4 regions of the Sanguibacter sp. 25GB23B1 genome follow, and region 1 is predicted to be linked to each of the others. Evidence: riboswitches for the same ligand, from Rfam matches in the RefSeq annotation. Region 1 holds a riboswitch; each other region holds the start of a gene.
The links. Region 1 has a riboswitch for thiamine pyrophosphate ahead of ABKW26_RS15850 (thiamine ABC transporter substrate-binding protein). Riboswitches for the same ligand answer to the same signal wherever they lie in the genome.
Positions count from the first base shown of each region.

Region 2: it holds a riboswitch for thiamine pyrophosphate, as region 1 does, so the genes downstream of both, thiD (bifunctional hydroxymethylpyrimidine kinase/phosphomethylpyrimidine kinase) here and ABKW26_RS15850 (thiamine ABC transporter substrate-binding protein) in region 1, are expected to answer to the same signal.
Region 3: it holds a riboswitch for thiamine pyrophosphate, as region 1 does, so the genes downstream of both, thiO (glycine oxidase ThiO) here and ABKW26_RS15850 (thiamine ABC transporter substrate-binding protein) in region 1, are expected to answer to the same signal.
Region 4: it holds a riboswitch for thiamine pyrophosphate, as region 1 does, so the genes downstream of both, thiC (phosphomethylpyrimidine synthase ThiC) here and ABKW26_RS15850 (thiamine ABC transporter substrate-binding protein) in region 1, are expected to answer to the same signal.

Region 1 is NZ_JBDYKL010000032.1:38,363-43,765, forward strand. Features, by position in the region: gene ABKW26_RS15840 (YbaB/EbfC family nucleoid-associated protein) at 1-347, opposite strand, end outside; gene ABKW26_RS15845 (DUF4235 domain-containing protein) at 478-738, opposite strand; TPP riboswitch at 817-921, shown strand; gene ABKW26_RS15850 (thiamine ABC transporter substrate-binding protein) at 978-2,090, shown strand; gene ABKW26_RS15855 (iron ABC transporter permease) at 2,095-3,870, shown strand; gene ABKW26_RS15860 (ABC transporter ATP-binding protein) at 3,870-4,949, shown strand; gene ABKW26_RS15865 (TetR family transcriptional regulator C-terminal domain-containing protein) at 5,033-5,403, shown strand, end outside.
Region 2 is NZ_JBDYKL010000017.1:59,845-65,247, forward strand. Features, by position in the region: gene pheS (phenylalanine--tRNA ligase subunit alpha) at 1-342, shown strand, start outside; gene pheT (phenylalanine--tRNA ligase subunit beta) at 342-2,927, shown strand; TPP riboswitch at 2,936-3,034, shown strand; gene thiD (bifunctional hydroxymethylpyrimidine kinase/phosphomethylpyrimidine kinase) at 3,027-3,920, shown strand; gene ABKW26_RS11135 (hypothetical protein) at 3,908-4,156, opposite strand; gene ABKW26_RS11140 (quinone oxidoreductase) at 4,181-5,185, opposite strand; gene ABKW26_RS11145 (alpha/beta hydrolase) at 5,182-5,403, opposite strand, start outside.
Region 3 is NZ_JBDYKL010000049.1:553-5,955, reverse strand. Features, by position in the region: gene ABKW26_RS18915 (thiazole synthase) at 1-341, opposite strand, end outside; gene thiS (sulfur carrier protein ThiS) at 347-592, opposite strand; gene thiO (glycine oxidase ThiO) at 589-1,797, opposite strand; TPP riboswitch at 1,789-1,894, opposite strand; gene thiE (thiamine phosphate synthase) at 1,911-2,675, shown strand; gene ABKW26_RS18895 (hypothetical protein) at 2,672-3,244, shown strand; gene ABKW26_RS18890 (hypothetical protein) at 3,241-3,519, shown strand; gene guaA (glutamine-hydrolyzing GMP synthase) at 3,562-5,142, shown strand; partial or broken gene ABKW26_RS18880 (hypothetical protein) at 5,215-5,403, shown strand, end outside.
Region 4 is NZ_JBDYKL010000001.1:67,739-73,141, forward strand. Features, by position in the region: gene thiC (phosphomethylpyrimidine synthase ThiC) at 1-999, opposite strand, end outside; TPP riboswitch at 989-1,099, opposite strand; gene ABKW26_RS00345 (hypothetical protein) at 1,251-1,571, shown strand; gene clpB (ATP-dependent chaperone ClpB) at 1,621-4,251, opposite strand; gene ABKW26_RS00355 (hypothetical protein) at 4,522-5,403, shown strand, end outside.

The DNA.
Region 1 (5,403 bases):
TCGGCGACGTCGAACATCTCGGTCTGCTCGGCGATCGGGCGCGGGTCGGGGTGCAGCGCACCCCGGAGCTCGGCGGCCTGGGCCTGGAGGTCGGCCTGGGCGGCACCGACGGTCTGGAGGATCGCGGTCCGCAGCTGGTCCTTGTCGAGACGCATCGCGGAGTGAGCGAAGGTCACGTCCTGGACGAGCCCTCGGTGGTCGACCTCGGCCTTGACCTCGCCGCGGGAGGAACGGCCCACCCCGCGGAGGTCGGCGAGGTCGGCGGAGACGCGCCGTGCGCGCGCGGCGGCACGGTGCGCGTCGGCGAGCGCGGACTCCATCGTGTCCGCGAGGTCCTGCTCGTTCACCGTGCTCCCTCCGGTCGCCCGACTGCGGTCGTCGGATGGGGCCGACACGTCCAAGCTTCCCTGAGGCTACCGAGTTCTGCGGCGTGCCCCGATGGGGAGAAGTACCCCGGGGAGCATCGGGGACGGCGGCTCAGCGGCGGGCGGCGAGGCGGGCGGCGACCTTCGTCGTGCCGCGGGCAGCAAGAACCCTGGTCAGGGCCGCGGTCGCTCCGGTGACGGCGGCGAAGCCCACCATGCTGACGATCGTCGCGTCGTCGTCGTCGACGAGGCTGCCGGGCTTGCCGGTCGCCTTGAGCCAGATGGTCTTGACGATCTTCTGGGCGAGCAGACCGGCCCCGAACGAGATGGCGAGCGTCGCGAGCTTGACCTGCATGGACTGGTCCTGGGCCACTGTTCCTCCACGTGCGATAGCGATGTGCCCCCACGCTAGCGCCCCACGTCCGGGGCCGCACACCGCGTGTAAACTCGTCCCGAACGACAGGGGAGCGCGAACGAGCGCTGAGAGTGCGGTATACCGCAGACCCTCGAACCTGATCCGGTTAGCACCGGTGTAGGGAGTCGGGAATCTCGCCACGCGCGCGCGTGGAACCCCTCCTCAGGCTTTTCACGGTCCACAGGAGGACGCATCACATGCTGTACACCACCCACCAGCCTGCACGACGCCGGCCCGCACGGACCGGGCTGCTCGTCGCCGGGCTCACCACCAGCATCGCCCTGGTGCTGGCGTCCTGCGCCTCCGAGTCGTCGCAGGACGACGCGACGGGCGAGACGTCGGGAACGTCCGGCACGTCCGGCACGGTCACGGTCGTCGTGCACGACTCGATCATCATCAGCGACGAGAGCAAGGCGGCCTTCGAGGAGGAGAGCGGCCTCACGCTCGAGGTCGTGAGCGCCGGGGACGGCGGGGCGCTCGCCAACCAGCTCGTCCTGACGAAGGACTCGCCGCTCGGCGACGTCGCCTACGGGATCGACAACTCCTTCGCCTCGCGTGCCGTCGAGGAGGGCGTGTTCGCCCCGTACACGTCGCCCGAGCAGGGCGAGCTCTCGGCGCAGCTCGCCGCGGACCCGTCGGGGACGCTCACCGCGGTCGACTACGGCGACGTGTGCATGAATGTCGACACCGCGTGGTTCGACGAGAACGGTGTGCTCGAGCCGGCGACGCTCGACGACCTCACGATGCCCGTGTACGAGGACCTCACGGTGGTGAGCAACCCGGCGACCTCGAGCCCGGGCCTCGCGTTCCTCTTCGCGACGATCGGTGCGTACGGGGACGACTACCTCGAGTACTGGCAGAAGCTCTCGGACAACGGCCTGCTCGTCGTCACCGGGTGGGAAGAGGCGTACCAGACCGAGTTCACGGCGGGCGAGGGCGACGGGGCCCGGCCGATCGTCCTGTCCTACGCCTCGTCCCCGGCGTACACGGTGAGCGAGGACGGCAGCACGACGACCACGACCGCGATGCTCGGCACGTGCTTCCGCCAGGTCGAGTACGCGGGCGTCCTCGAGGGGGCGGAGAACCCGGAGGGTGCGCAGCAGGTCGTCGACTTCCTCCTGGGCGAGCAGTTCCAGTCCACGATCGCGACGAACATGTACGTGTACCCGGTCGACCCCGACGCCGAGATCCCGGTCGAGTGGGTCGACTTCGCGCCGCTGCCGGAGAACCCGATCGTGCTCGACCCCACGGAGATCTCGGAGAACCGTGACCAGTGGATCGAGGACTGGACTGCCACGGTGATCGGCTAGCCCGATGACTGCACCGGTCGTCGAGGAGCGGGCGGGCGCCCGGGACGCGGCCCGCGGGCGCGGCCCGGTCCTGGGGCCCGTGCGCGCTCCTCGTGCGCGCCGTGCCGTCCCCCTCGCGCGGTGGTGCGCGTGGGCGGCGGCCGTCGCGGTGCCCGTGACGTTCCTCGCCGTCTTCTTCGCGTGGCCCGTCGTCGCGCTCGTCGGGCGCGGCTTCGTCACGGACGGGGCGCTCGACCTCTCGGGCTTCGCGGAGGTGTTCGCCGCCTCGCGCACGTGGCGCCTGATCGGGCTGACGCTCGGTCAGGCGGTCGTGGGCACGGTGCTCTCCGTGGGGCTCGGCATCCCGGGCGCGTACGTCCTCTACCGCTGCACGTTCCGGGGGCAGGGGGCCGTGCGTGCGCTCGTCACCGTCCCGTTCGTCCTCCCGACCGTCGTCGTCGGCGTCGCCTTCCGCGCGCTGCTCACGGAATCGGGGCCGCTCGGCTTCCTCGGCCTCGACGGGAGCTTCACGGCGATCGTCGCGGCGCTCGTCTTCTTCAACTACTCCGTCGTGGTCCGCACGGTCGGCGGGCTCTGGGAGCACCTCGACCCGCGCGCCGAGCAGGCGGCGCGCGCTCTCGGCGCGTCGCCCGCCCGGGCCCTGTGGACGGTGACGCTGCCCGCGCTCGCCCCGGCGATCGCGTCGGCCGCGGCGGTCGTGTTCCTCTTCTGCGCGACGGCCTTCGGGGTGGTGCTCGTCCTCGGCGACCAGCGGTACGGGACCATCGAGACCGAGATCTGGATGCAGACCGTCCAGTTCCTCGACCTGCGGACCGCCGCCGTCCTGTCCGTCGTCCAGATCGTCGTCGTGAGCAGCGCGCTGTGGGTCGCGGCGCGCGCCCGGTCGCGCCGCGAGCACGCCCTCAACCTCTCCGCGGCGACGCGCTCGACGCACCCGCTGCGCCTGCGTCCCGTCCGCGGCTCGGACCTCGCCGCGACGGTCGTCACCGCGCTCGTCGTGCTCGTCCTGCTGGCGTGGCCGCTCGTCAACCTCCTCGTGTGGTCCTTCCGGACCGCCGACGGGTGGGGGCTCGGCAACTACGTGGCGCTCGGCACGACCGGGGGCACCAACGCCCTGACCGACACCGTCTGGGTCGCGGCCGGGACGTCGTTGCGGACGGCGGCGACCGCGACCGTCATCGCCCTCGTGGTCGGTGGGCTCGTCGCCCTCGTCGTGTCCCGGCGTCCCCGCGCCACGGTGGCGCGCCGCGCCGTGGGCGTCCTCGACTCCGTCTTCATGCTGCCGCTCGGCGTCTCCGCCGTGACGGTCGGCTTCGGTTTCCTCATCACGCTCGACAAGCCGCTCGGCCTCGACGTCGACCTGCGGACCTCCGGCCTCCTCGTGCCGATCGCGCAGGCGGTCGTCGCGACCCCGCTCGTCGTGCGCACCGTGCTCCCGGTGCTGCGGGCGATCGACCCGCGCCAGCGCGAGGTCGCCGCGACGCTCGGCGCACCCCCGCGGCGCGTCCTCGCCACGGTCGACTGGCCCATCGCCGCGCGCTCGCTGGGGCTCGCGATCGGCTTCGCGTTCGCCGTGTCGCTCGGGGAGTTCGGCGCCACGTCGTTCCTCGCGCGGCCCGACGACGCGACGCTGCCGATCGTCATCTTCCGGCTCATCGGACGACCGGGAGCCGAGAACTACGGCATGGCGCTCGCCGCGTCCGTCGTGCTCGCGGCGATCACCGCGACCGTCATGCTCGGCGCCGAGAGGCTCCGCGGAGAACGAACAGGAGAGTTCTGATGGGTGAGCCGGCAGCGGTGGCACGGGGAGCAGCGGCACGAGGTGTGGCGGGGCTGGGTATCGAGGACGTCGTCGTCGAGTATCCCGGGCTGCGACCCGGGACCCGGACGGTCGCCGTCGCGGGCGTCTCGCTCACGGTCGCGCCGGGCGAGGTGGTCGCGCTGCTCGGTCCGAGCGGCTGCGGCAAGTCCAGCCTGCTGCGCGCGGTCGCCGGGCTCGAGCCCGTCGCGGCGGGCCGCGTGGTGTGGGACGGCACCGACATCGGCACGGTCCCCGTCCACGAGCGCGGCTTCGGCCTCATGTTCCAGGACGGTCAGCTCTTCGCCCACCTCGACGTCGCCCGCAACGTCGAGTACGGCCTGCGCATGCAGCGGGTCCCGCGCGGCGTGCGGCGCGCTCGGGTGGACGAGCTCCTCGAGGTCGTCGGCCTGCCCGGCAGCGGGCAGCGGTCCGTCGCGACGATGTCCGGCGGCGAGCGGCAACGGGTCGCGCTCGCGCGTGCCCTCGCGCCCCAGCCGCAGCTGCTCCTGCTCGACGAGCCGCTCTCCGCCCTCGACCGCGGGCTGCGGGAGCGCCTCGCCGTCGACCTGCGTGCGGCGCTCGTGGCGACCGGCACCACGGCGCTGTTCGTCACGCACGACCACGACGAGGCGTTCACCGTCGCCGACAGGGTGGCCGTCATGGCGCGCGGCTCCCTCCTCCAGGTGGCCCCGCCGCGTGAGCTGTGGTCGGCGCCCGCGAGCCGCGAGGTCGCAGAGTTCCTCGGCTACCAGGCCTTCCTGCCGGACGCCGACGGGCTGCGCGCCGTGGGCCCCCGGGGGCTCGTGCTCACGGGGGTCGAGGGCGCGACGACGACCGGCACGGTCGTCAGCTCGGTCTTCCGTCGGGGCCACGCCGAGGTGACGGTCGAGGCCGACCTCGGCGACGGGCTGCGACGGTATGCGGCTCTCGACGACGAGGCCGGCCCCGGCAGTCACGGACGCCCGGGGACGGGCGACGTCCGACGCGGGCACCAGCCGGGGGACGTCGTGGGCGTGACGATCGACGTCGCGCAGACGGTCGCGGTGCCTCTGCGCTGAACGGGAGCGCGCCCGGAGACCGACGACGAGGCTCGCGCGCCGGAGCACCGGTCTCGCGGCCTGGGGAGTCTACGATCCGGAGTATGACCAGCGACCCGCCCCGCGACGTCGCGTCGACGACGAAGGACCAGCTCCTCGTCGATCTCCTCCGCCTGCGCGACGTCGCGGCCGAGGACGCCGCGGTCGGCGACACGCTGCACGGTCTGGCGTTCCTCGACCACCTCGTCGACGTCGCCGTGCGCAACACCGCCCAGCCCGGCAGCACCCAGCTCTACACGGTCCTGTCCGCGGAGTCCGTGACGCTCGACCACCCCGCACAGCCGTGGTTCCGCACCCGCTACGCCGAGCTGCGCACGACGGTCGCGAGCGCGCTCGGCGAGGCACGCGACATCGGCGAGATCCGCGACGACGCGGACATCGAGGAGACGGCCACCGCGATCGTCGCCGTCATGGA
Region 2 (5,403 bases), on a different contig from region 1:
CACCTCTTCGGTACCCTCGACCACTTCGCCAAGGCGATGTTCGGACCGGAGGCCAAGACTCGGCTGCGGCCGTCGTTCTTCCCGTTCACCGAGCCGAGCGCCGAGCTCGACCTGTGGTTCCCACAGAAGAAGGGCGGCGCCGGTTGGATCGAGTGGGGCGGGTGCGGCATGGTCAACCCCAACGTGCTCCTCGCGGCAGGCATCGACCCGACGGTCTACTCGGGCTTCGCGTTCGGCATGGGGATCGAGCGCACGCTCATGCTGCGCCACGGTATCGCCGACATGCACGACATGGTCGAGGGCGACATCCGCTTCTCCCAGCACTTCGGAATGGACATCTGATGCCGAACATCGCACTCTCCTGGCTCGGTGAGCACGTCGAGCTGCCCAGCGGGCTCACGGCGGCGGAGCTCGCTGCAGCGCTCGTGCGCGTCGGCCTCGAGGAGGAGGCCGTCCACTCGAGCGGGGTGACCGGTCCGCTCGTCGTCGGTCGCGTCGTGTCGCTCGAGAAGGAGCCCCAGAAGAACGGCAAGGTCATCAACTGGTGCCAGGTCGACGTCGGTGGCCACAACGTCCTCGACGACTCCGGCGATCCGACGGTCCCGCGCGGCATCGTCTGCGGTGCGCACAACTTCGAGGTCGACGACCTCGTGGTCGTCGCACTCTCGGGCGCGGTGCTGCCCGGTCCGTTCCCGATCGCGTCGCGCAAGACGTACGGACATGTCTCGGACGGGATGATCTGCTCCCAGAGCGAGCTCGGGCTCGGGGACGACCACGACGGGATCATCGTCCTCGAGCGCCCCGGGTACTCGGCTGCGGCCGGTCACGACGTCACGCCGGGCACGGACGCGCTCGCGCTGCTGGGTCTCGGCGAGGAGGTCCTCGAGATCAACGTGACGCCGGACCGCGGGTACTGCTTCTCGATGCGCGGTGTCGCGCGCGAGTACGCGCACTCCACGGGTGCAGCCTTCACGGACCGTGGGCTGCCGACGGAACCGACGCCCGCGGCGACGCCCGCGGGATTCCGCGTCGAGGTCTCGGACGGCGGCCCCGTCAACGGCGTGGTGGGGTGCGACCGGTTCGTCACGCGGGTGGTGCGCGGCGTCGCGGCGTCGACCGCGTCGCCGGCGTGGATGCAGCGACGTCTCAGCCAGGCCGGGATGCGACCGATCTCGTTGGCTGTCGACATCACGAACTACGTCATGCTCGATCTCGGTCAGCCGTTGCACGCCTACGACCTCGCGACCCTGGCGGAGCCGGTCGTCGTGCGCCGCGCCCACGACGGCGAGCGTCTGACGACGCTCGACGGGGTCGACCGGGTGCTGAGCCCGGAGGACCTGCTCATCACGGACAGCCCGGCCGGGGATCGCGGTGCTCGGGTGCTCGGTCTCGCGGGAGTCATGGGCGGAGCCGAGACCGAGGTCAGCGGCTCGACGACGGACGTGCTCGTCGAGGCCGCCCACTTCGATCCCATCTCGGTCGCGCGGACGGCGCGCCGGCACAAGCTCCCGAGCGAGGCGGCGAAGCGGTTCGAGCGCGGTGTCGACCCACGACTGCCGGCCGTCGCCGCCCAGCGGGTCGTCGATCTCCTCGTCGAGCTCGGCGGCGGAACGGTCGACGATGCGGTGAGCGATCTCGACGCGGTGCTGCCTCGTCCGTCGATCCGCTTCCCGCTCGACGAGCCCGAGCGTCTCGTGGGCGTCGCCTACACCCCCGAGCAGGTGCGGGGCGTGCTCAGCGAGATCGGGTGCCTCGTCGAGGACGTCCCGGGCGAGCCGAGCCTCGTCGAGGTCACGGCTCCGACCTGGCGGTCGGACCTCACAGGTCCGGCCGACCTCGTCGAGGAGGTCGCGCGCCTCGTCGGCTACGACACGATCCCGTCGATCCTCCCGGCAGCACCGGCCGGTCGGGGTCTCACCCAGAGCCAGCGGGTGCGCCGGAGCGTCGCACGTGCGCTCGCCGAGGACGGGTACGTCGAGACGTTGAGCTACCCCTTCGTCGGGCGGGCACAGCACGACGAGCTGGCCCTCCCTGACGACGACGAGCGGCGGGTCGCGCTCGTCCTGGCCAACCCGCTGTCGGCGGAGAAGAACGAGATGCGCACGAACCTTCTCGTCACGCTCCTCGACACCGCACGCCGCAACGTCGCACGAGGCCAGAGCGATCTCGCGCTCTTCGAGGTCGGTCTCGTGACGCTTCCGCGCGCTGGTGCGCCGGCCGCTCCGCTGTACCCGGGTGCCGCTCGACCGTCCGAGGCGGAGCTCGCGGCGATCGACGCGGCCGTGCCGGACCAGCCGCGGCGGGTCGCCGGGGTGCTGTGCGGGCGCCGCGACCCTGCGGGCTGGTGGGGGCCCGGTCGTGTCGCCGACTGGACGGACGCCGTCGCCGGCGCGCGGCTCGTCGCCGCGCGGGTCGGCGTCGGCCTCGTCGTGACCAGCGACCCGGACCACGCACCGTGGCACCCAGGACGCTGCGCGCGCCTCGCGCTCGCGGACGGGACCGTCGTCGGTCACGCGGGAGAGCTGCACCCGAAGGTGGTCGAGGACCTGGGGCTCCCGCCGCGGTCTGCCGCCTTCGAGGTCGACCTCGACCTCCTCTTCGCGGCGGCTCCCCACGACCCGATCCAGGGGGTGACCGTCTCGACCTTCCCGCTCGCGAAGGAGGACCTCGCGCTGGTCGTCGACGCCGGCGTGCCTGCTCAGCAGGTCTTCGACGCGGTGCGCGAGGGGGCCGGTCCGCTGCTCGAGGAGCTGCGGCTCTTCGACGTGTTCACGGGGGAGCAGGTGGGCGAGGGAAAGAAGTCGCTCGCCTTCTCGCTGCGGCTCCGTGGTGCCGACCGCACCTTGACCGCGCAGGACACCGCGGCCGTCCGCGAGGCAGCGGTCGCCGAGGCACACCGCCGGGTGGGAGCCGTGCTCCGGGGCTGAGTATCGTAGTGAGCGACACGGGGTGCCCGCGCACGGCGCGGGCTGAGAGCACACCCGTCGAACCTGATCTAGCTCGTACTAGCGAAGGGATGTCGCCTCATGACGTCTGCCCCTGCACGTCCTCGTGTCCTGAGCATCGCCGGGACCGACCCCACCGGCGGTGCCGGGATCCAGGCCGACCTCAAGTCGTTCGCCGCGCACGGCGCCTACGGCATGGCGGTCGTCACCGCCCTCGTGGCCCAGAACACCCAGGGTGTCCGGTCCACCCACGTCCCGGGGGCCGGGTTCCTGCGAGCCCAGCTGGACGCCGTGAGCGACGACGTCGTCGTCGACGCGGTGAAGGTCGGGATGGTGGCGACGGCGGCCAACGCCGACGCGATCACCGCGTGGCTCGGTGCCGTGCGGGTTCCAGTCGTGGTCGTCGACCCGGTCATGGTCGCGACGAGCGGGCACTGCCTCCTCGACGACGACGCCCGCGTCGCCCTCGTCCGGCTGCTCGGTCGCGCGCACCTCGTGACACCGAACCTCGCCGAGCTCGCGGTGCTCGTGGACCAGCCGGTAGCGCTCACGTGGGCGGACGCCCTCGCTCAGGGGGTGCGCCTCGAGCGGGAGGTCGGCGCCGCGGTACTCGTCAAGGGCGGTCACCTCGAGGGGCACAGCAGCCCGGACGCTCTCGTGACGGACGTCGGGACGGTCGAGATCGACGGGCCCCGCGTGCACACGCCGAACACCCACGGCACCGGATGCTCCCTGTCGTCGGCCGTCGCTGCGCTCCAGCCGCGTCTCGGCTCCTGGGAACACAGCGTCCGCACGGCGAAGGCCTGGTTGACCGGCGCCCTGCGGGCTGGAGACGGTCTCGCGGTCGGGCGCGGACGGGGACCGGTGGACCACCTGCACCACGTCGGTCGGTTCGAGGAGGTCGATCACGAGGAGCTCGGTCGCCATGAGGTGACGGGCTCCGTCGCGGGTGTCGGCGCTGCTCAGGCCCCGTAGGTGCAGTCGTAGCCCGGGGGGAACCAGCGGAACGTGGTCTCGATCTCGTTCGCGGAGGTTCCGCTCGGTGCCTCGCGGTAGCAGTCGGCACGCGACTGGTCCATGCCCATCTTCAGGTAGGCCACGGCGCTGAGCGCTGTGACGAGGAGGATGAGGACGGTCAGTGCCGTGCGTGCGGCGCGCGATGGCCCCGGGTCTCGGTCTTCGTAGCCGCCGTCGGCCCACGAGCTGTTCATGGCACGAGGGTAGCCCGGTAGCGCTCACGGGATGAGCAGGACCTTCCCCGTGGTCGATCGGGACTCGAGCGCAGCATGAGCCTGGGCGGCGTCCTCGAGCGCGTAGGTGGCGCCGACGCGCACGCTGAGCGTGCCGCCGCGCACCGCGGAGAACAGCTCGTCCGCCCGGGACACGAGCTCGGCGCGGGTGGCGACGTAGCTCGCGAGCGTCGGGCGTGTGAGGTAGACCGATCCGGCGGCGCTGAGGCGTTGGGGGTCGAGCGGAGGGACCTGCCCTGACGAGCCGCCGAAGAGGACGAGCATCCCGCGGGTGCGCAGCGACGCGAGGGACGCGTCGAAGGTGTCCTTGCCGACGGAGTCGTAGACCACGTGGACGCCGCGGCCGCCCGTGAGGTCGCGCACGCGTGCCGGCAGCTCGGACGTGAGGTCGGTGAGGCGGTCGTAGCGGATGACGTGGTGCGCTCCGGCACCGCGGGAGAGGTGCTCCTTCTCCTCCGTCGAGACGGTGGTGATGACCCGTGCCCCTCGCGCGACCGCGAGCTGGGTGAGCAGGAGGCCGACACCGCCGGCGCCGGCGTGCAGGAGGACGTCGTCGCCGGGACCGACCGGGTAGGTCGACGAGGCGAGGTAGTGCGCCGTGAGCCCTTGCAGCGGGAGCGCGGCGGCGACGTTCAGGTCGACGTCTGCCGGGACGGGCAGTGCCCTCGCTGCGGGGACACGCACGAGACCCGCGTACGATCCCGGTGCGTCCGACCAGGCGACCCGGTCGCCGATCGTGAAGCCGGTCGTCTCGGGACCGAGGGCGACGACCGTCCCGGCGCCCTCGGTGCCGAGGATGCTCGGGTACTCCATCGGGTAGACGCCGGACCGTCGATAGGTGTCGATGAAGTTCACGCCGGCGGCGGCCACCGTGACGAGCAGCTCGCCGCTCTTCGGGTCCGTGACGGGGACGGTCTCGACCTCGAGCACCTCCGGGCCTCCTGCACGGGTCGCGACGACGCCCGTGGTCGTCCTCGTCGTCGTGCTCACGACCTCGTCTCCTGGTCGGTGATCGCGGTCGGTACCGGTCCGACGCCCTGCTCGGCGAGCCACCGTAGGCAGGCGTCGGTCCAGCCTCCCGGTGCCCCGGTCGACTCCGCCAGGCCGAGGCCGTGCTCGCCCGTGGGGTAGACGTGCAGCTCGTACGGCACGTGGGACCGGCCCAGCGCTCCGGCGAGCCGCAGGCTGTGCTCGACGTCGACGACCGC
Region 3 (5,403 bases), on a different contig from region 1:
CAGTCGGTGCCGCACGCCTCGCGTGCCAGCTCGGCGGTGAGCACCGCCTCCCGCGCGCTGAAGCAGCCCGCAGTGTTGGGCAGCGGCCGGATCCCGAGGCGGGCGAGCAGGTCCCAGACCGTGCCTGCACCCGGCGGTCCGGCGTCCCGGCTCACCCGTCGCATCGCGACGGTCGTCAGCTCGGTGCCCGACGCGACGAGCGCCGACTCGAGGTGCAGGAGGTTCGGCGCGCCGCCGGTGCCCATGACGAGCCGCGACCCCAGAGGGACGCCGGCGACGACGAGCGCGTCGGGCGCGGGTGCTCCGTGGTCTGCCACCTCGTCCGGCATCCGGTCCACCATCGGGATCATCCGCCCTGCACCGCGGTGACGAGCTCGATCCGGTCGTCGTCCCGGAGGAGCGTGCTCGCCCACCGGGACCGAGGGACGACCCGGTCGTTGACGGCCGCTGCGATCCCGGTCGGTGCCTCGGACCCGCACGCCGTGTCGCCAGGGGCGGGCAGGACCGGTGCGACGACCGACGCGACGACCGACGCGAGGTCGTCCGCCCCGGTGAGCCGGCGCTCCTCACCGTTGAGCACGACGCGGGTCATGACCGGGCCCCCACGAGGGAGAAGCGCAGCGGGTCGACCGACGCGAGCGCGGCAGGCAGGTCGGGTGCGGGGGTCTCCTCGCCGGCCAGCAGGCCGTCGAGCGCAGCCGCCGTCAACGGTGCGAGCAGGACGCCGTTGCGGTAGTGGCCGGTCGCGACAGCGAGCCCGGGGACCGCGGTCCGTCCGATGATCGGCAGGTTGTCCGGCGTGCCCGGACGCTGCCCGGTCGTCACCTCGTGGAAGTCGAGCTCGTCGATACCGGGGACCAGTGCGCGCGCGTCGCGCAGGAGCGCGTAGACGCTCCCCGCCGGGGTGAGGCTGTCGGTGCGCTCCTCGCTCGTCGCACCGACGACGACCTCGCCGCCAGGACGAGGGACGACGTAGACCGGTCGCATCTGGACCGTCCCGCGCACCACGTGCCGCAGTCCGAAGCCGGGCACGCCCCGGGCATCGAGCCGGATCGACTGTCCGCGGACGGCGCGGGTCGGCACGACGACCTCGGGCACCCCGCCGAGCAGGTCCGCCGAGCGGGCACCGGCAGCGAGGACGACGAGCCCGGCGCTGTGCGTCGCGCCGTTCTCGTCCACCGCGCCGACGACGTCTCCCGTGGCCGAGCGCACGAGCCGGACCGCGGCGGAGCGCACCACCCGGCTCCGCATCCCGGGGCGCCCGTCGACGACCGCCATGAGCGCCCTGTGGGTCGCACGCGGATCGACCTGGTGGTCGCCGCTCACCCAGAACGCACCGGACAGGCGGCTGCCGAGGAAGGGCTCGCGCCCGCGTGCCTCGGCGAGCGAGAGGCGTTCCGACGCGAGGCCCAGGCCCCTGTGGAGGGCGTGCAGCCGGTCGGCCTCCTGGGCGTCGCCCTGGTCGTACGAGACGGCGAGCGTGCCGCAGGCTGCGAGCCCGACGTCGAGCCCCGAGGCCTGCTCGAGCTCGGCCGCGAACGCCGGCCAGCGCGCCGCCGAGTCGACGCACAGCGCGGCGAGCTCCGGCTCGCCGAAGCTCGCCTCGGTGACCGGGGCGAGCATGCCGGCCGCCGCCCACGTCGCCCCCGAGCCCGGGTACGGGTCGAGGCACGTGACGGACAGGCCGAGACAGGACGCTCGCCAGGTGGCGACGGCGCCGATGATGCCACCGCCGAGGACGAGGACGTCCGAGACCGTGGCGGCTGGTGGTGGGGTCGAGACTTCGAGTGCGCGCATGCGCTTGCTCCCTTCGCTGGCATGACCCAGAGCAGGTTCGACGGTCGGCGGAATGCCCTCTCAGCCCCACCTGTGCGGGGCTCCCGTGCGTTGTTCACACTACACTTCCGCGCATGGCCCCGACCTCGGAACCACCCGCCTCTGCGTCACCGGTGCCGGTACCGACCGGCGGCGTGCGCGAGCGGCTGCAGGACGCCCGCCTCTATCTGTGCACCGACGCTCGTCGTGACCGACGAGGTGGCCTCGACCTGCTCGACCTCGTGCGTGCAGCCCTGCGCGGCGGCGTCGACGTCGTCCAGCTGCGCGACCGGTCGCTCGACGTCGCTGAGGAGCTGGATCTCCTCGCGGCACTGCGCGAGCTGACGATCGAGCACGGTGCGCTCCTCGCGGTGAATGACCGCGCCGACGTGGCGCTCGCAGCCCGCGCAGACGTCCTGCACACCGGGCAGCGTGATCTCCCCGTCGCGGCTGCTCGAGGCCTCGTCGGACCGAACGCGGTCCTCGGGCGCTCGACCGGTGGCGGCGCGCAGGCGTCGGCGGCCGACGCCGACCCCGACGTCGACTACTTCTGCGTCGGGCCAGTGTGGGCGACGCCCACGAAACCTGGCCGACCCGCGGTCGGACTCGATGCGGTCCGGCGGGTGGCGGCCGCGCGGCCCGCGACGCCGTGGTTCGCGATCGGCGGGGTCGACCTCGGCAGCGTGCGCGAGGTCGTCGAGGCCGGCGCGCGGCGGGTCGTCGTCGTGCGCGCGGTGACGGAGGCGGCCGACCCGGAGGGGGCGGCGCGAGACCTGCGAGCCACCGTCGCGCGCGCAGTGACTGCAGACGCGGTGACTGCGGTCGCGGGCACGGGCACCGGGCGTGGGCGCCGACCGTGAGCACGACCGCGCGCCGCGCGCTCGTGGCACTCGCGATCGGGAGCCTCCTCGCCGGGCTCCCAGCGTGCAGCCCTGACGGGACCGGCGGCTCCGAGCCAGGGCCTGCCGAGGAGACGACACCCGCGTCGACCTCGGGTGCGGGGGTCGCGACCGTGTCGACGGACTCGTTCGTCGAGCAGACCGTCCTCGTCGACGGGGTGGAGTCGGACACGGTGACCATAGGGGTCCAGTCGCTCGTCGTCGAGGGGGAGACCATGACCCTCACCCTCGTGTACACGCCGCGCCTCTCCTCGCTGGAGCCCGACGAGCGCGTCTCGCTCTATGACGTCCTCTCCCCGGACAGCGCCCGGCGCCCGACGCTGCTCGACCGGACGAACCTCAAGGAGTACAGCGTCATCACGGACGGCGGCGACGCCTGGACGACCGCGGTGTCCGACGTGGAGGTGACCAACGGGTCGCCGGTCGTCTTCTGGGCGGTCTACGCGGCACCGCAGGACGACATCGACGTGGTCGACATCCGGGTGTCCTCGACCTGGCCGGAGTTCACCGGCGTCCCGATCGCCCGATGACGCGTCGTGGTGGTCGGACACCCGCACTCCTCCTCGCCTCCCTCCTCGGCGCCGCAGCCCTCTGCGCGGTCGGCGTCTCCGCGGCGACGGGAGCGGGTACGCCCCCGGGCCCCGAGGCTCTCGGCACGCCGACGACGGAGCAGCTCGACGACGCGGTCCGCCCGTGGGACCCCGCCGACGGAGACGTGCGGACCTGGGTGATCGGTCCCGACGCCGTGCGGCAGTGGGTCGTCACGGACGACGCGGTCGGCCAGCTCGAGGAGGACGGGCAGTAGCCCGGTCCCGCCGCCCCGCCAGGGGCCGACTATCCTGTCCAGGTGACACAACTCCCTCCCTCCTTGCCGCGTCCCGTCCTCGTGGTCGACTTCGGTGCCCAGTACGCGCAGCTCATCGCTCGTCGCGTCCGCGAGGCCAAGGTCTACTCCGAGATCGTCCCGCACACGTCCACGGTCGAGCAGATGCTCGCCAAGAACCCGGCGGCGATCATCCTCTCCGGCGGGCCGTCGTCGGTGTACGCCCAGGGCGCGCCCTTCGTCGACCCCGCGCTGTTCGAGGCCGGTGTCCCGGTCTTCGGGATCTGCTACGGCTTCCAGGCGATGGCGAAGGCGCTCGGCGGCACCGTCGAGCAGACCGGGCTCTCCGAGTACGGCGGGACGCCCGTCACCGTCGCCCGGACGGGTGCGCTGCTCGAGGGCTCTCCCGAGCAGCAGACCACCTGGATGAGCCACGGTGACGCGGTCCACACTGCACCGGAGGGCTTCGAGGTCCTCGCGACCTCCGCCGGGTCGCCGGTCGCCGCGTTCGAGAACAACGCCCGCCGCCTCTACGGCGTGCAGTGGCACCCCGAGGTCAAGCACTCGCCGCTCGGCCAGAAGGCGCTCGAGAACTTCCTCTACGAGGGTGCCGGCCTCTCACCCGACTGGACGCCCGGGCACGTCATCTCCGACCAGGTCGACGCCATCCGCGCCCAGGTCGGCGACGCACGCGTCATCTGCGGTCTCTCGGGCGGCGTGGACTCCTCCGTCGCGGCCACGCTCGTCCAGAAGGCCGTCGGCGACCAGCTCACCTGCGTCTTCGTCGACCACGGCCTGCTCCGCGCCGGCGAGGCCGAGCAGGTCGAGCAGGACTTCGTCGACGCGACAGGCGTCCAGCTCAAGGTCGTCGACGCGCGCGAGCGCTTCCTCTCGGCGCTGGCCGGCGTGAGCGACCCGGAGACCAAGCGCAAGATCATCGGCCGCGAGTTCATCCGCGTGTTCGAGGACGCGGCACGGGAGATCGTCGAGGACGCGGGCGCGCACGGCGAGGAGGTCAAGTTCCTCGTCCAGGGGACCCTCTACCCGGACGTCGTCGAGTCCGGCGGCGGTGAAGGCGCTGCGAACATCAAGAGCCACCACAACGTCGGAGGGCTGCCCGACGACCTGCAGTTCTCGCTGGTCGAGCCGCTGCGCACGCTCTTCAAGGACGAGGTCCGGGCCGTGGGCCTCGAGCTCGGCGTGCCCGAGGTCATCGTGTGGCGGCAGCCGTTCCCGGGACCGGGCCTCGGCATCCGGATCGTCGGCGAGGTCACGGCCGAGCGGCTCGAGATCCTCCGGGCCGCGGACGCGATCGCACGCGAAGAGCTCACGCGCGCCGGTCTCGACCGGGAGATCTGGCAGTGCCCCGTCGTGCTGCTCGGTGACGTGCGCTCCGTGGGCGTGCAGGGTGACGGCCGGACGTACGGTCACCCGATCGTGCTGCGCCCGGTGTCCTCCGAGGACGCCATGACCGCAGACTGGACGCGGCTGCCGTACGACGTCCTGGCTGTCATCTCCACCCGCATCACGAACGAGGTCAAGGACGTCAACCGCGTGGTGCTCGACGTGACGAGCAAGCCGCCGGGCACCATCGAGTGGGAGTGACCGCACCACCCGCCGACGACCGATTCGTTACGGTGGGCGCACGTTCGCAACATCCTCGACAAGGAGAAGACGATGTCTAGCAAGGTCACCATCAGGCAGAGCAAGGGCGTGGGGGTCGTCGGACTCATCGCGCTCATCGCCGGTGTCGTTCTGATCATCGCGGGCGGCATCACGTGGTGGGCGGTCGCCGACAAGCTCGCACAGGAGAACATCACGGTGTCGGAGGACGCCTCGTTCCTCGCCGGCAAGAAGGTCAACGAC
Region 4 (5,403 bases), on a different contig from region 1:
GCGGAGCCCGTCGCCGAGGGAGAACGTCACGTCGTAGCGGCGCAGGATCTCGCACAGCTCATGGAAGTGCGTGTAGAGGAACGACTCGCGGTGGTGCGCGAGGCACCACGCCGCCATGATCGACCCGCCGCGCGAGACGATCCCCGTGACACGACGTGCCGTGAGCGGGATGTAGCGCAGCAGGACGCCGGCGTGGACGGTCATGTAGTCGACACCCTGCTCGCACTGCTCGATCACCGTGTCGCGGTAGATCTCCCAGGTCAGCGCGGCCGGGTCGCCCTTGACCTTCTCGAGCGCCTGGTAGATCGGCACCGTGCCCACCGGGATCGGGGAGTTCCGCAGGATCCACTCGCGCGTCTCGTGGATGTCCTTGCCGGTGGAGAGGTCCATGAGGGTGTCGGCGCCCCAGCGCGCGGCCCACACCATCTTCTCGACCTCTTCCTCGATGCTCGACGTCACCGCGGAGTTGCCGATGTTCGCGTTGATCTTCACGGCGAAGGCCTTGCCGATGATCATCGGCTCCACCTCGGGGTGGTTCCGGTTCGCGGGGATGACGGCGCGACCGCGCGCCACCTCCGAGCGGACGAGCTCGACGTCCACACCCTCGCGGGCGGCGACGTACCGCATCTCGTGGGTGACGATCCCGGCCTTCGCCCAGGCCAGCTGGGTGCCGGCGCCCTCCACGGGCTCCGGCCGCGACCACGTCTCCCGTGCTCGCGGCAGGCCCGCGAGGAGGTCGATCGGCGCCGCGTCGGCCGAGTCGTCCGTGTACGGGCCGGACGTGTCGTAGAGATCGAGGTGCTCGCCGTTGCTGAGGTTCACACGGCGGACCGGGAACGCGAGACCGGGTGCGTCAGGGACCGGCGCGTAGTGCTTCGTGGACCCGGCGATGGGGCCCATCGTCACGGTGCTCGCCGACGTGACGGTGCTGCTGGTGGTGGCCGTGCTGCTGGTGGTGCTGGGTGCTGAGGACGCGCGTGCGTCGTCGACGATGCTCATCGATTCTCCCTACGCCGGCATGATCCGGACAGGTTCGAACGGTCGGCGGCGCGTGAGCCGCCCTCTCAGCTCGCTGCTGCGAGCTCCCGTGGGTATGTGGTTGTCGGGCCAGGCTACCCCACACGCACGACCTGCCCAATCGTGACAAAGCTCTCACTCTGCGGCGTGTCCACGGATCGGGTGCAGGTCCGCGACCCTACGGTCGTCCTGAGGCCCGACGACGTGCCTCGTCCGACGAGCAGGGGGAAGAGATGCAGAGAAGGAGCCTGATCGCAGCACTCACGGTCGTCCTCGTGGGGTTCTCGACAGTGGTGGCGTCGAGCGCGAGCGCAGCGGCCTGCACGGTGGCGGCGTCCCGGTCGTCGACCTGGACGAAGGTCCAGGCCGGCACCGGTTGCCTCGCCGTCCAGGCGCGGATCGACAAGTACGTCCAGGGCACGGGCATCCGCAGCACGCTCGGCTATGCCGGTCCGACGCTCTCGGTCGCCGTGGACAACTACGGCATCTGGTCCGGGGCGTACTACCGCACCCGCAGCTCGGCGGGCACCTGGAGCGGGTGGTCGCCGGTCTGACGACTCCCTCCCGGCCGCCCGCCGAGGCTGCAGGTCGGCGCTGCGCGGCTCAGCGCACGGTGAGCGTCAGCCGGGCCGTCCCGTCCTCGGACTCCGCGCCGAGGTCGGGGCGGTCCACGAGCACGGTCGCGCCGTCGACCACCTCGCCGGAGAGGATGGACCGCGCGAGGCGGTCCCCGATCTCACGCTGGACGAGCCGGCGCAGGGGCCGGGCACCGTAGGCGGGGTCGAAGCCCTCGATCGCGAGCCACTCGCGCGCCGGGAGCGTCACCTCGAGGGAGATCCGACGGTCCGTGAGCCGTGCCGCGAGCTCCTTGACCTGGATGTCGACGATCCGTCCGAGCTCGTCGAGGCCCAGGGGGTCGAAGAGCACGACCTCGTCGAGCCTGTTGAGGAACTCGGGCTTGAACGCTTCGCGGACGGTCGACATGACTGCGGCACGCTTCGCCCCGTCGTCGAGCAGCGGGTCGACGAGGAACTGCGAGCCGAGGTTCGACGTGAGGACGAGGATGACGTTGCGGAAGTCGACCGTGCGCCCCTGGCCGTCGGTGAGGCGGCCGTCGTCGAGCACCTGGAGGAGGATGTCGAAGACCTCCGGGTGTGCCTTCTCCACCTCGTCGAGCAGCAGCACCGAGTACGGACGCCGACGGACCGCCTCCGTGAGCTGGCCGCCCTCCTCGTAGCCGACATAGCCCGGAGGGGCTCCGACGAGGCGCGAGACGCTGTGCTTCTCCGAGTACTCCGACATGTCGATGCGCACCATGGCCCGCTCGTCGTCGAAGAGGAAGTCCGCGAGCGCCTTCGCGAGCTCGGTCTTGCCGACGCCGGTGGGGCCGAGGAAGAGGAACGATCCGGTGGGGCGGTTGGGGTCGGACACCCCGGCGCGGGCGCGACGGACGGCGTCGGACACGGCCGCGACGGCGGTCTTCTGGCCGATGAGCCGCTGACCGACGACGTCCTCCATGGAGAGGAGCTTCTGGCTCTCGCCCTGGAGGAGTCGGCCGGCGGGGATGCCGGTCCACGCGGAGACGACCTCGGCGATCTCGTCGGCGTCGACCTTGTCCCCGACGAGGCGTGGCGGGCGGCCCTCGGCGGAGGACTCGGCGTCCTCGTCGCGCTCTGCGCGCTCGGCGTCGGCGAGCTCGCGCTCGAGGGCGGGGAGCTCTCCGTACCGGATGCGCGACGCGGTCTCGAGGTCTCCCTCGCGCTCGGCGCGCTCCTGCTGGGACTGGAGCTCGTCCTTGCGCTTGCGCAGCTCACCGACGCGGTTGAAGCCGCCCTTCTCGGACTCCCACCGCGCGTTGAGGGCGGCGAGCTCCTCGCGGCGGTCGGCGAGGATGGCCCGGAGCTCGACGAGGCGCTGCTTCGAGGCCTCGTCGTCCGACTTGTCGAGCGCGAGCTCCTCCATCTCGAGGCGCGTGACCGCGCGCCGGAGCGTGTCGATCTCGACCGGCGAGGAGTCCATCTCCATGCGCAGGCGCGACGCGGCCTCGTCGACGAGGTCGATGGCCTTGTCCGGGAGCTGACGACCGGAGATGTACCGGTCGGAGAGCGTCGCGGCGGCCACGAGGGCCGCGTCGGAGATGGTCACGCGGTGGTGGGCCTCGTAGCGGGACTTCAGCCCGCGCAGGATGGCGACGGTGTCCTCGACGGACGGCTCGCCGACGTAGACCTGCTGGAACCGGCGCTCGAGTGCGGGGTCCTTCTCGATCCGCTCTCGGTACTCGTCGAGCGTCGTCGCGCCGACGAGGCGGAGCTCGCCGCGCGCGAGCATGGGCTTGAGCATGTTCCCGGCGTCCATCGAGCCGTCGCCGCCGCCACCTGCGCCGACGACGGTGTGCAGCTCGTCGATGAAGGTGACGACCTCGCCGTCGGACCCCTTGATCTCCTCGAGGACGGCCTTGAGGCGCTCCTCGAAGTCGCCGCGGTACTTCGCGCCGGCGACCATGGCTGCGAGGTCGAGGGAGATGAGGCGCTTGCCCTTGAGAGAGTCGGGGACGTCGCCGTCGACGATGCGCTGGGCGAGCCCCTCGACCACGGCGGTCTTGCCGACGCCGGGCTCTCCGATGAGGACGGGGTTGTTCTTGGTGCGGCGGGAGAGGACCTGCACGACGCGGCGGATCTCGGCGTCGCGGCCGATGACCGGGTCGAGCTTGCCGTCGCGCGCCGCCTCGGTGAGGTCGACGCCGTACTGGGTGAGCGCCTTGTACGTCCCTTCGGGGTTCGGCGAGGTGACCCGCTTGTCTCCGCGGACTGCGGGGATCGCGGCGGCGAGCGCGTCACGCGTCACGCCTGCGCGACGGAGGATGTCCGCCGCGGGGGACGGGGCTGCGGCGACACCGAGGAGGAGGTGCTCGGTCGAGAGGTACTCGTCGTCGAGCGTGGCGGCCTCGGTGCGGGCGCGCTGGAGGACTGAGGACAGCGAGGTCGAGACGGTCGGCTTGGTCACGGCGGTGCCGCTGACGGTCGGCAGCGCGACGAGGGCGCGGCGGACGTCGGCGCCGACGGCCTGGGCGTCCGCCCCGACCTCCGCGAGCAGGCCGGGGGTGGTGCCCTCGGCCTGGGAGACGAGGGCGGCGAGCAGGTGCAGGGGCTCGACCTGCGGGTTCCCGGCGGCGGTGGCTGACTGGATCGCGTCGCCGAGGGCCGCTTGGGAGAGGGTCGTCAGATTTCCGTCCATGGAACCTCCAGATGGCGTGCGGGTGATGTCGCGTCGGGGCTCCAGCACGCAAGCCCCGACGGTCTGTCCAAAGTTGAGTCTAGTCCACTCAACTCCGGATTTCTACGGATCAGATGTCCCGTTTGGCCGCCTTCACGGTGGGGACATGTCCCCGTTCACCCGTCGCGACGCACCACGCCGCGTCGTGCTGTGAAACAGTTCGGGGAGGGTCGCGCAGCCCGCCGGGCGCGCTGGAGGACCCACAGGTCACACCGAGGGAGAACCACTCGTATGAGCAGAAGACGACTGGCGCTGGCGGCAGGAGCAGCACTCCTTGTTGCAGCGCTCACCGGGTGCGGGAAGGTCACCGCCGAGTCCGTGGTCTACGACGACGCGACCTACGACATGACGCTCTACATGCTCGGCGAGGACGAGCAGATCGAGCTGTCCGGCGCCACCCCGACGGAGCTGTCCGAGACCCTCGTCTCGACCTTCGAAGGTGCACCCGGCACGGAGGACTGGACGTTCACCCCCTACTCGGCAGACGGCTACTCCGGCGTCGAGGCGGTCGGCACCGGCATCCCGGGCGACGACATCGCCATGTTCGGCACCGGGCTGTTCGAGTCCGACGACGAGACGATCACCTTCGACTTCCAGTACCCGATGAGCCTCGTCACCGAGCAGTCCGGCCTGCCCGCCGACCAGGCGGTCGAGGTCACCGTGAGCATGGTCGTCGAGTTCCCCGGAGACGTCATCGACCACAACGGCACGCTCGTCGACGACCGCACGGTCGAGTGGAGCTCCGCCGCGGACACCGATCCCGACTTCACCGCGACCTCCGCGACCTCGAGCGCCGAGCCGTCCGAGGAAGCGAGCGACGAGGCGACCGAGGAGAGCGACGAGCCGGCAGCTGCAGACGACGACTCCTCGGACGCCGACGAGGACGAAGGTGTCAACTGGCTCCTCTGGATCTCCGTGGCGGTCGGTGTCCTCGCCCTCGCCGGCCTGATCGCCTGGTTCGTCATGCGCGGGCGCGGCTCCAACGGACCCGGTGGACCCACCGGTCCTGGCGGACCCGGCGCCCCCGGCACGCAGCAGCAGTGGGGACAGCAGCCGCCCCCCGGCGGCGCCACCCCGCAGCAGTGGGGACAGCCGCAGGCGCCGCAGGGCGGT